2 regions of the Leucobacter fengyongliangi genome follow, and region 2 is predicted to be linked to the other one. Evidence: predicted binding sites of a transcription regulator. Region 2 holds the regulator's gene; the other holds the start of a gene.

Region 1 (5,992 bases), 540 kb from region 2:
GCTCAACCCTTCGGCATCCAGCGCACGAACCAGGAGCGCCCAGCCACTGCTGCTCTTCGAGGATGCGACCGTCTTACCGACAAGATCCGAAATACTTGTGGCTCCTCCGCTCGGCGCAAGAATGACATCGCCACCCCCTTCCGAGGCCTGACCGATGATGGTGAAGTCCACTCCGGCAGCACCGCCCGTGGGCAGCGCGGAGTACCCGATGTCGGTGAAGTCAAGATCTCCTGAAGCGATTCCCTCGAGCATCTGGGACGACGTTCCCAGCTGCGAGTAATTGACGGTGATGCCGAGCGGTTCGAACTGCTCCTCGAAGAATCCACCGACCTTCGCAATCTCATTCGCCCCCGACAACGACGTGGTGTCGATGGTGATCTCTGTGACGGCGAGCTTCGTCGTCTCTTCTTCCGCGGTTTCGCTGATCGGGGCGGCGCAGGCTGTGAGAGCCAAGGCGGCAGCGGCAGCGAGCGCAAAGACCGGCAAGCGAAATGGACGTGGAAATGACGTGGTCATCTGGGAACTCCAGCTATAGACAGGCATGTTGACGCTTCAACCGTATGCCGCGGCGAGCAGAAAGCAGCGCTCATACGAAACATTTCGTAATGTCTGCGATAACTCAATACATGGATTCTACGTGTTCTCATCCCCCGCTCATCCACGCCGAAACAGCGAAACGGCGCAATTCCACCAGGGTCAGTGGGCCTGAGGTGTCATTGCGCCGCTTCGGTGACTCCGCGAGGAGTCGAGACCTGAGTGACTAGTTGATCTTGCTCGATTCTCCGAGCGTGTGCCACGAGCGCGCGTGGTAGACCAGGGGGGCTCCAGGTACGTGTGCGCTGTCAGTGTTGCGACCGCCAGCTTCGATCACCTCGGCGAGCACCACGAGCGAGCCGTGCACTTCGACGGTCTGCAACACGCGGCTGCGCAACCAGGATGCCGCGCGGTGAAAGCGAACCTCCCCACCGGGTAAGCGATCCCAGCTGGCGGTGTCGGCAAAGCGGTCCACACCGCTCGTCGCGCACAGCTGGGCGAGCGGGAGATCCTCCTCATCGAGCAGGTGCACCACAAGCGTCTCGGCCTTGCTGATGGTCGGAGTGCTTGATGAGCGCACCGAGGCCGAGAACATGATCATTGGCGGATCCACTGAGAACGAGGAGACCGACGTTGCCGTCAGCGCAACCGGGCCCTTCCCAGCGTCGGCCGTCACGACGGCGACCCCTCCGGGATGATTGCGAAAGGCTGAGAGGAATCGGTCGGTCAGGCTCTGCTCCTGCTCGATCGGGGCGGGAAACTGCGTTGAGGTCATGATGTGCTTTCGGTGTTCAAACCGGTTGGCGAACCAGGTGAGATCGGCGGGGCACCCGGAGTGAGGTGAGCCTCGCGCCCAGCCTAGTCGTCGAGAAGCTCGGCCTCGATCACGTCGTCGTCGCCTGAGGTGCCGGGGGCACCCGCACCGCCAGCGTCGCCGAACCCGCCGACACCAAACCCGCCCGCGCCGGCAGCCGGGGCCGCGGTATCGACCTCGAGCATCAGCGAGTCGCCGTCTGGTGCCACGTCGACGCGCACCGTCTGCCCGTCGCGCGCCTCGCCCGAGAGCACGGCCCGCGCGAGGCGGTCGTCGATCTCGCGCTGCATGAGGCGACGCAGCGGACGCGCGCCGTACATCGGGTCGTAGCCGAGGCGAGCGAGCCAAGCCCGCGCCGCGGGGGTGACCCCGAGGGTGAGCCGGCGATCCGCCAATCGAAGCTGCAACCGGTCGACCGACAGCTCAACGATCAACGCGAGGTCGGCCTCGGACAGCGGCCGGAAGATCACCATCTCGTCGAGGCGATTGATGAACTCGGGTTTGAAGGCCCGGCGCACCGTCTCGCGCACCGCGCTCTCCTTCTCGTTCCACGGCATTTCCGCGTCGATCAGGTACTGGCTACCCAGATTCGAGGTGAGGATCAGGATCACATTGCGGAAGTCGACCGTGCGGCCCTGCCCGTCGGTGAGGCGCCCGTCGTCGAGCACCTGCAGCAGCACGTCGAACACCTCGGGGTGCGCCTTCTCGACCTCGTCGAGCAGCACGACCGAGTAGGGGCGGCGGCGGACGGCCTCGGTGAGCTGACCGCCCTGCTCGTAGCCGACGTAGCCGGGAGGAGCCCCGACGAGGCGAGACACCGAGTGCTTCTCGCCGTACTCCGACATGTCGATGCGCACCATGGCGTGCTCGTCGTCGAAGAGGAATTCGGCGAGGGCCTTGGCGAGCTCGGTCTTGCCGACGCCTGTGGGCCCGAGGAACAGGAACGAGCCAACCGGGCGGTTCGGATCCGCGATGCCAGCACGCGAGCGGCGCACCGCATCAGAGACGGCCTGCACGGCCTCGGTCTGGCCGACGAGGCGTTTACCCAGTTCGGCCTCGAGCGCGAGGAGTTTCTCGGTCTCGCCCTGCAGCAGCTTGCCGACGGGGATCCCCGTCCACGCGGCCACGACGCTCGCGATGTCTTCGTCGGTGACCTGGTCTCCAACCATGCGCTCGGCACCGTCGTTCTCTCGTTCGGCGCGCTCGGCCTCCGCGAGTTGCTTTTCGATCACGGGAATCTCGCCATACAGCAGCTTGGACGCCTGCTCGAGATTGCCCTCGCGCTGGGCGCGATCCGCCCGGATGCGCAGGAGATCGAGCTGTTCACGCAACTCGCCGACGCGGTTCAGGCCGGCGCGCTCTGACTCCCAGCGCTTCTCAAGCCCGTCAAGTTCGACCTGCTTCTCGGCGAGCTGCTCGCGCAGCTTCGCCAGGCGTTCCTTCGAAGCGTCGTCCTTCTCCTTTTTGAGGGCGAGCTCCTCGAGCTTCAGACGATCGACCGCGCGACGCAGCTCGTCAATTTCGAGCGGCGCGGAGTCGATCTCCATACGCAGGCGGCTCGCTGCCTCGTCGATAAGGTCGATGGCCTTGTCGGGTAGCTGGCGCGCGGTGATGTAGCGGTTCGAGAGGCTCGCCGCGGCAATCAGCGCGGAGTCGGCGATCGTCACCTTGTGGTGCGCCTCGTAGCGCTCCTTCAACCCGCGCAGGATCGCGACCGTGTCGGTGACCGAGGGTTCGCCGACGTACACCTGCTGGAAGCGACGCTCGAGCGCGGCATCCTTCTCGATGTACTCGCGATACTCGTCGAGCGTGGTCGCACCGATGAGGCGCAACTCGCCACGGGCGAGCATCGGCTTCAGCATTTGCGAGGCCGCCACCGACGACTCGCCGCCACCCGCACCCATGAGCGTATGCAACTCGTCGATGAAGGTGATGAACTTGCCGTCGGATTCTTTAATTTCCTTCAGCACCGCCTTCATGCGCTCCTCGAACTCGCCGCGATATTTCGCGCCGGCAATCAGTGCCGAGATGTCGAGCGAGATGAGTTCTTTGTCTTTGAGCGACTCGGCGACGTCGCCCGCGACGATGCGCTGGGCAAGCCCTTCGACAACGGCAGTCTTGCCCACGCCGGGCTCGCCGATCAGCACCGGGTTGTTCTTCGTGCGCCGGGTGAGCACCTGGCTCACGCGACGAATCTCGGCGTCGCGGCCAATGACCGGGTCGAGTTTGCCCGAACGCGCCACCTCAGTGAGGTTGATCCCGAACTGCTCGAGTGCGCTCTGCTCGCCTTCTTCAGCGGCGGGCTGCCAGTTTGCCTGCATGGTGTCCTCTCTCGCGTTGCAAACTTGAGTGATGTTGACTCAAGTTTACCTCGCGATGATGGATCGCGCCAGGGGTGCCGCGCGATCCACTGCACGTGGCGTGCCCGGGCCACCCGCGCCCGCGTCTGAGCGGTCACTTTCGGTTGTCCCCCACGATTTCTCGTCAGCAGATGTTGACGGTTGGCCGCGCAGCCGGACAGCAGAACGGGTCAGCGGGTGGCTGCGAGCCAGGCCGCGCCCACGATGCCGGCGTTGTTGCGGAAGCGGGCCGGCACCACCGGGGCGTTGACCCCGGGAAACGGCAGGTACTGGGCCGATGCCTTGCTTATGCTGCCGCCGACGACGAAGCGGTCGGGGGTGAACAGCAGCTCCAAGTGGATCAGGTAGCGTGCGACGCGGCTGGCCCATTCCGCCAGCGTGATGCCCTCGCGCTCGATCACCTTCGCCGAGGCAAAGCGCTCGATGTCGGGATGCCCGTCGACCTCGAGATGCCCGAGCTCGAAGTTCGGTACGAGCACACCATTGTGGATCAGCGCGCTGCCGATGCCGGTGCCGAACGTGAGCACGAGGGTGGTGCCGTGCAGATCTCGCACCTCGCCGAAGGCCGCCTCGGCGAGACCTGCCGCATCGGCATCGTTGACGACCACGCACGGCGAGCCGATGGCGCCAGCGAAGAGGGCTGCTGCGTCGGTGCCGATCCAGCTTCGGTCAATGTTCGCCGCCGTACGCATGATGCCGTGCTGCACGACCCCCGGCAAGGTAACTCCGACCGGCAGTGCGGCGAGTCGCTCGTCGAGATCCTCTCCGGCCAACTCAGTGCGGATCGCGTTCGCCATCAGACCAACCTCGCGGGCGATGTCTGCCGGCAACCCGCCCTCGGGCGTCGGCACCCTGTGTCGTGAGGTCAGGCGGGCGCCAGTCGCGACGTCAATCGCCGCGCCCTTGATCCCTGTGCCGCCGACGTCAATCCCGATGGCCATCTGCGCTTCGCTCACGCTGCCCAGTGTAGTTTGCGGGTTCGTCGACGAGCGCTTCAATCGGTCGCTGGCCCGGGCTGAGCCTTCACCGCCGGCTCCGGGAATTGACGGGTCGCGGGTGACAGACTGCGGTGATCAGAGCAGACGAAGATCTGCCTCTATCGCGCTCGTCGTGTCAAGCAGAAGCGGCAGGTGATGCTCGAGCACGCGCTCGAGAGAGTCGCGACTCGCGCTCGTCGACACATTGATCGCGCTTGCGACCCGACCGTCGCGTCCGCGCACGGGCGCCGCGACCGAACGGAGCCCCAGTTCAAGCTCGCCGTCGACTATCGCGTACCCCTGTTTGCGCACGCGGTCGAGCTCGGACACGAGCGTCGCGGGCTCGGTAATTGTGCGCTCCGTGAGGGCGCGCCACTCGGTCTCGCGGAGCACCTGGGCGAGATCCTGCTCGGGCAGGTGGGCGAGGAGCACCCGTCCGAGGCTCGTCGCATACGCGGGGAAGCGGGTGCCGATCGTGATCCGCACCGACATGATGCGGCGGGTCGGAACGCGCGCGACGTACACGATGTCGGGACCGGCGAGCACCGCCGCGGAGACCGACTCGTCGACCGCGCGCGAGAGGCGTTCGAGGTGCGGCTGCATGATCTCGGGCAGCGACAGCGCCGAAAGGTAGCTGAAGCCGAGTTCGAGCACGCGGGGGGTGAGCGCGAATTGCCTGCCGTCGCTGCGCACGTAGCCGAGGGTCTCGAGCGTGCGGAGAAACCTGCGCGCCGCCGCCGGGGAGATGTCGACACGGCGGGCGACATCACTCAGGGTGAGTTCGGGGTGATCCGCATCGAACGCGCGGATCACCCCGATTCCCCGCGCTAGCGACTGCACGAAGTCGGCGCTGTCGGGGGTGCCGTCTGGAGTGCTGTCTGCTCGGTTCTCGGTCATGTCATCTCCCATGATGCACGAAGGGCAGGGTGGAGTCTCGCCGCGGTGGCTTAGCGGTCCGAGTAGGGCGCAAGTGGCTGCTTCCCAGGCGCTGAAGCAATCACTAGCGCCCTACCGCTCCGCGCCGGCTAGCGCTCGAGCACCACCGCGAGACCCTGGCCTACGCCGATGCAGATCGTGGCGACCGCGACACCGCCGCCGCGGCGCTTAAGCTCCTGCGCCGCGTGCCCGATGATGCGGCCGCCCGAGGCGCCCAGCGGGTGCCCGATCGCGAGAGCGCCGCCGTGAATGTTGAGCTTCGCGGGGTCCAGATCGGGCCACCCAGCGAGGCACGCGAGCGACTGCGACGCGAAGGCCTCGTTGAGCTCGACGAAGTCGACATCGGCCCAGGTCTTGCCCGCACGCGCGAG
Region 2 (5,992 bases):
GGAGCCGCATACCACGCACCCGCGAGAAGTAAGACGGAGCTTCCAATGCTTCAACCCGAAAGCGCTCGAAGACTGCCGCCAGTTCATCCACAAGGATGTCGATAAGAAATTCCGTCAGACTCGAGGCATGTTTGTACACCGTGGACCGTTCCACCCCCGAGACAGTCGCAATTTCAGTGAAACCCACCTCCCAAATCGGTCGTTGAGATGCTAAGGCCAGTACTGCCTCCGCCAGATTTTCTCGTGTTCGGAGCCACCTTGGGTCAGTACTGCGTGGCTTCATGATTCTCCAAAATAGAACTTCTCAATTTCTCAACTTCTCCAGAAGCGCTCAAGGCCAACAGTTTTTGCCCCCAACGCATGGACAGGCGGCAGCATGACACTTCTCGCCTTTCTTCCGGCTTGGCGATGTCTCTTCAACCTGTCACCCAACCTCATGATCTGCCAGGGGATCTGCATCTAGCGGGTCTTCGGTCTAACACGGAAGAACGGTGTTCACGAGGATGCCGCTGTGAGGACAGTCGGATGCGACCTGACGAGACAGACTCACTCCTGCAAATTACTCACAACCCGTGCTGGGAAATTGGGTTACGCGGCGACAGCTTCCATTGAGGCTGAGTTGACAAGGGAACCACTGCCATGCGCTTCCCAATGTGCAATCCCATGATTGAGACTCAAAAATACACCCTAGCGACTGATGTTCAAACACTTCTACCAGTCCTCAGTTGAGAACTCAGAACTCGGTTGCAGTTGTGTGGTGAGAATCCGAGTCTTGGTGCCGGAGAGTCTGCTAGCGGACACCAACTGGGGTGCGGCAGTCCTAACTGAGACCATGCAACCGCCGCACCCGCTGGATTAGCCCTTACCCGTAGTCCTCGTACTTCACGACCTTTCCGTTCTTGACAGTGAAAACGGTCGCGAGATCGATTCGGAATGGCTCCCCAACTGGCCCGAATGGGAGATCCACCTTTGGCGTACCGGTGAGAACATGCTGCACGACGACACGGTCACCGTCGACGGTTACAGCGCCGCGCTCGGCAAGCTGACGATCAGGGATAAGGTCTGGCGTTCCGCGATAAAGCGCAGCGGTCGCCTCTTTACCTTCCGTAACGAAACCCCGGTTGTGGTGGATGAGATAGATGTTCTCGTCCATCAGCCCGATCAGCGTGTCAAGGTCAAACGCATTGTATGCATCGAGATACTTGTTGGCCACTTCAAGTGGCGCGAGTGCTTCTGCCATTTTTCTATTCCTATCTCTGACTTTCGAGCGCACTCAGTTTTGAGTGGCGAATTCTGGCTGCTGTACCTTCGGCAGGACTTCCTGCGCAAGTAGCTGCAGCGAATAGTTCCACGCGGAAGGGTCATCCGAATAGTCGAAGGAGAACGGCATGATGTGCCCAAAGCCGCCAACATTGTGGCTGAACTCTGACAGCTTCTCGGTGACCGTTTCGGGTGAACCACAAATCCATACATGTTCAGCCAGGTAGTCCAGATCCATGTCCTCGGGATCGATCGGATTGTCCTTGGTAACCAGGCCACGGTTGAGGCCGAACATTTTGTAAACCGGCAAGAGGTATTCCATCCAAGCCTTGCCAGTGCCACCTTCTTTGGCAAGACGCTTTGCTTCCGCATCAGTGTCTGCAACAAAGACATCACGCACGATGTAATGCATTGACTTGTCCACTGCGTGCCCGTTCGCCGCGGCCGCCTGAGAATAGACCTCCCAGTGAGAACGAATGAATTCGTCGCCTGAATAGGTCGAAAGCGCATGGAACCCGTTTGCCCCAGCAAAAGTAATCGAAGGTGAACTCGGGCTATTTCCCGTCATGCCGACAATCATGTTCCCGTTGAAGGGTCGTACGTCTCGATTTGGGTGATGCGGATCGTTCTCTGGGAGTCCAGCGCTCCAGAACTCGCCCTCGTGCCAGAACTCCTCACCCGCCCAAATCTTCTCCATGATTTCGAGGGATTCAATGGTCATCTCTCGGTTACGAGACATATCCCGAATCCCATGCATGTATGCATCCTTCGGGAAGGAACCCATAGCTACGCCTGCAAGATACCGGCCTTCCAGAATGTGCGACAACCACGACATCTGAAGCGCTAATGCAGTGGGATTGTGATAGGGCAGAATATGAGCCATTGGTCCGAGTGTGATCTGTTCCGTCTCTCGTGCCGCAGCGGCAATGACAAGGTCGGGACTAGGGATCGACTCCCATGATTGAAGGGCGTGTTCGCCAATGAGATAGGTTCCGAAACCAAGTTGGTCACACACAATCGCTTGGCTTACGGCCCACTCAAACACCTCCTTCGGTGAACGCGTCGGTGCCATAAAAGGTGTCTGAAACATCGCAGCCTTCATAACTGTCTCCTTTGACTGATCTAGGTTCGGATGAACATAACAAACGAATGTTTGGCATGTCGGGAAAATTTAACACACATATGGTTCAAGTTCAAAGATTCCACTACACCTGTAGACAAAAATAGTAGTCTACCCATTTGCAAGAGTCAGAAAAGTGAATCAAACCTTTCTCAATCAACCGATTGGTAGGTTATGATGGGTGTTCCGTGCGTCGCACTTAATGCCGCACAGTTAGCACCGGGATACGGAAAAGAGGAGCCGACAATGTCACAGGAAACGATTTCGAGCGACGATTTTAGGTTCGCTTTCCGCGGACACCCATCTGGGGTAGGCGTTGTTACCGCCGATGCGGGCGATGGCCCGGTGGCGATGACAGTCAGTTCGCTGTTCTCGCTCGGGCTAGAGCCACCCACCCTGGTGTTTTCCGCGTCTGGGATTTCCTCTTCCACCCCAACTATCCGTAAGGCTAAGACCGTGGTGGTCCATCTTGTGGACTCAGACCACGTGGAACTCGCCAAGCTCGGTGCAACTAGCGGGGTGGACCGATTTGGTGAGGGAGTCGAGTGGGACCGACTTCCGACCGGCGAGCCTTACTATCCAAATGCCGGTTCATGGTTACGAGGTCGCGTCAGTCAGCTGATTGATGCCGCCGGTTCTACGATCGTTGTGGTTGAAGTACTTGAAGGGAAGCCGCGGGATCCAGACTCAGCGGTGCCCGATTTGACTCCGCTCGTGTATCACAACCGGACGTGGCACAAGCTTGATGAGCACTCCGCACTCTAGCCCGTTAATTTTGGCAGCTAAGGCAGTGTTGTGGTCGGCTTTGCGAACCCTCTTGGAGGGTGGCCAGCGGGGTGCCGACTCTCAACGCTCCCTGCCCCGACAAGGTTCCGGCGACACGAACAGTCACGACCCAGAGATGAAAAGGGATAGGCCTTCATGAAGATCGTCGTTAATAGCGCAGCCGAAAGCACACCTATCCAGTTGCTCGATCCTGAGAACTTTCGTGAATTCTCCGTGATTCTCGCTAGCTCAGAGCCGATCGAGGCGCTGAACGACCACATTCAAAGCATCGGTCGCCTGGAAGGCGAGGGTCATCTGTTTGTCGACAAGAATGCTCTCATTGAACTTGCCGGTAATCTCGGAACGAGTGCCGCATGGCTAGAGAATCTCGAGGCTATGACTACGTTCGCCGAGTCAAAGGGATGGACTGACGCGTCCGGAGCCATCCGAGCACACATCGAACGAATCTGAGCACTGGCGGGGGCGGTTCCTCCTTCGAAGCTCTGTCTTGAGACGTTAAGCTTCGGGCCGCCAGACCACGAGATCGGCACTGCGCCTCGTCCGGGTGCCACGCCGCATCGAGATGACCTCGCCTGCAGCGCCCGCGGCGAACACGCGTCGCTCGGGTCGGCTGAGCAGCTCGTCGCTGAGAGCACGCTCGAGTTCACGCACGCGAGCCTGCAGCTCAGCCACGCGATTCTCGAGCTGCAGCACGCGCCTGATGCCCTCGAGGCTGAGCCCCTCGGCAGACAGTCGCGCGACCTCGCGCAGTTGCTCGACATCGTGCAGTGAGTACCGGCGGGTATTCCCGCTGGTGCGCTGTGGGGAGACCAGACCGATGCGGTCGTACTGGCGCAGGGTTTGCGGGTGCATGTCGCTCAGCTCCGCCGCCTGCGTGATCGCAAACACCGGGGTGTAGCGATCCATCTGGTGGGTCATCGCACCTCCTCCTTGCGCTTCCTTCGTAATCTCGCTGCGTGTGTGGCTGTGATTTCGATTGTGGACCCGAAACCAGCCGACTTTGGATCGACCTCGGACCGACTCTGGAGCATACCTCCAACCGGCAGTTTGACCTTCAACTGGCAGTTTTCGTACCATGCTTCCGGTCTAAGGTGAAACTGCCGGTTGAAGATGACGAACGATCAAGGCTTGGCTAGCCCCGAGCCCGCGCCAACAGGTCCTCGCGCGGGTTCTCTTGCGGCTCAAGCTCGCGGAACGCCTCTAGCGCGGCCCGCGCCTCATCGCTCAGGTGCGACGGCACCGCCACCTGCACCTCGGCGAGCAAATCGCCCGTGCCCTTCGCGGAGTGCACCCCGCGACCCTTCACCCGCAGCACGCGCCCGCTGGGTGTGCCCGGCTGAATGCGCAGTTTCACCGGGTCGCCACCGAGCGTCGGTACCTCGATAGTGGCGCCGAGCGCGGCCTCGGAGAAGGTCACGGGCACGATGAGGCGCAGGTTCTGCCCATCGCGCTCGAACACCGGGTGCTTGCGCACGTGCACCGTGAGGATAATGTCACCCGCGGGCCCACCGTCGGGGCTCGGTTCTCCCTTGCCCCGCACCTTGATCTTTTGGCCGTCTGCGACCCCCGCAGGGATCTTGACCTTGACCTGACCGCTCGCCGACTGCAGGGTCACGGTGTTGCCACGCACCGCCGTCTCGAAGTCGAGTGTGGTGGTCGCCTGAATGTTGCGACCGGGTCGGGGCCCGCGCGGAGCACCTCCCCCGCCGAACATGCCGAAGATATCTTCAAAGCCCTGCGCACCACCCTGTTGGTAACTGAACTGCGGGCCGCGCCCGCCGCCAGCACCAGCACCGCCGCCGAACATCCCGCCGAACACATCCTCGAAACCCTGGCCACCACCGGGGCCACCAGAGGTGAAGCGGGCACCGCCGTGACCCATCGCGCGCATCTGATCGTATTCGGCGCGCTGCTCTTTGTCGGAGAGTACCGAGTAGGCCTCACTGATCTCCTTGAACTTCTCCTCAGCCGCAGCATCGCCAGCATTCGAGTCGGGGTGGTACTGCCGCGCGAGCTTGCGGTAGACCTTCTTCAGCTCGGCATCAGTCGCCCCACGCGTGACGCCGAGGATCTGGTAGAAATCCTTATCAAACCAGTCTTGGCTAGCCATCTTCGCCCACCGCCACCGCAACCTTGGCGGGGCGCAGTTCGACGGCGCCGATGCGGTACCCGCGTTCGATCACGTCGAGCACCGTCGGGGTCTCGGTACCGGGCACCGGAACCTGCGCGATTGCCTCGTGGATCTGTGGATCGAAGGGGTCCCCCTTGTCACCAAAGCTGACCACCCCGAACTTCTCCATGGACAAGCGAAGCTTCGTGGCGATCGTCGCGAAGGCGCTGCCCTCTTCCAGATCGCCGTGCTGCTCGGCACGGTCGAGGTCATCGAGCACTCCCAGCAGCGAGCTCACCACCGAGCCGACCGTGCGCTGACGGTCGATCTCAGCGTTCGCCTCGGTGCGCTTGCGATAGTTCGCGTACTCCGCGTTGACGCGACGCAGATCCTCAAGGTACGGGTTGTCTTCGGGCGCGGCCTCCGCCGCACCGCTGACACCGGAAGCTTCCGGATCGCCCTCCGCATCCGCAGACTGCTCGGCGGCAAGGATATCCTCGACCGTCAGTTCGTCTGAGTGCGGCACAGGGCCGGAGGAATACTCCGGCCCTGTGGGAACCTCGTCGCCAGCTGCGTTCTCGCTCGGCTGTCGCTGTTCCTCTGCAGTCATTGTTACTTCTTCTCCTCGTCGTCTTCTACGACCTCGGCATCGACCACGTCTTCGTCATTTGACTCCTCCGCAGCAGGTCCCGACTCGGGAGCCTCATCCTTTGCGG

Evidence for each region. Region 2 encodes HspR, which represses chaperone genes until heat shock. Its sites were predicted from a motif close to AAGTTGAGTCNNNNNGACTCAACTT; they were not measured.
Region 1: ACTNFK_RS11280 (ATP-dependent Clp protease ATP-binding subunit) is a predicted target of HspR. The motif match lies at 3,691-3,715, and genes of this name have one in related genera.

Annotation. Positions count from the first base shown of each region.
Region 1 is NZ_CM126356.1:2,368,072-2,374,063, forward strand. Features, by position in the region: gene ACTNFK_RS11270 (ABC transporter substrate-binding protein) at 1-516, opposite strand, end outside; gene ACTNFK_RS11275 (flavin reductase family protein) at 761-1,309, opposite strand; gene ACTNFK_RS11280 (ATP-dependent Clp protease ATP-binding subunit) at 1,393-3,669, opposite strand; gene ppgK (polyphosphate--glucose phosphotransferase) at 3,879-4,664, opposite strand; gene ACTNFK_RS11290 (IclR family transcriptional regulator domain-containing protein) at 4,782-5,582, opposite strand; gene ACTNFK_RS11295 (thiolase family protein) at 5,711-5,992, opposite strand, start outside.
Region 2 is NZ_CM126356.1:222,430-228,421, reverse strand. Features, by position in the region: gene ACTNFK_RS01100 (hypothetical protein) at 1-187, opposite strand, end outside; gene ACTNFK_RS01095 (nuclear transport factor 2 family protein) at 863-1,240, opposite strand; gene ACTNFK_RS01090 (LLM class flavin-dependent oxidoreductase) at 1,274-2,362, opposite strand; gene ACTNFK_RS01085 (flavin reductase family protein) at 2,627-3,145, shown strand; gene ACTNFK_RS01080 (hypothetical protein) at 3,302-3,616, shown strand; gene ACTNFK_RS01075 (heat shock protein transcriptional repressor HspR) at 3,662-4,084, opposite strand; gene ACTNFK_RS01070 (DnaJ C-terminal domain-containing protein) at 4,299-5,276, opposite strand; gene ACTNFK_RS01065 (nucleotide exchange factor GrpE) at 5,269-5,886, opposite strand; gene dnaK (molecular chaperone DnaK) at 5,889-5,992, opposite strand, start outside.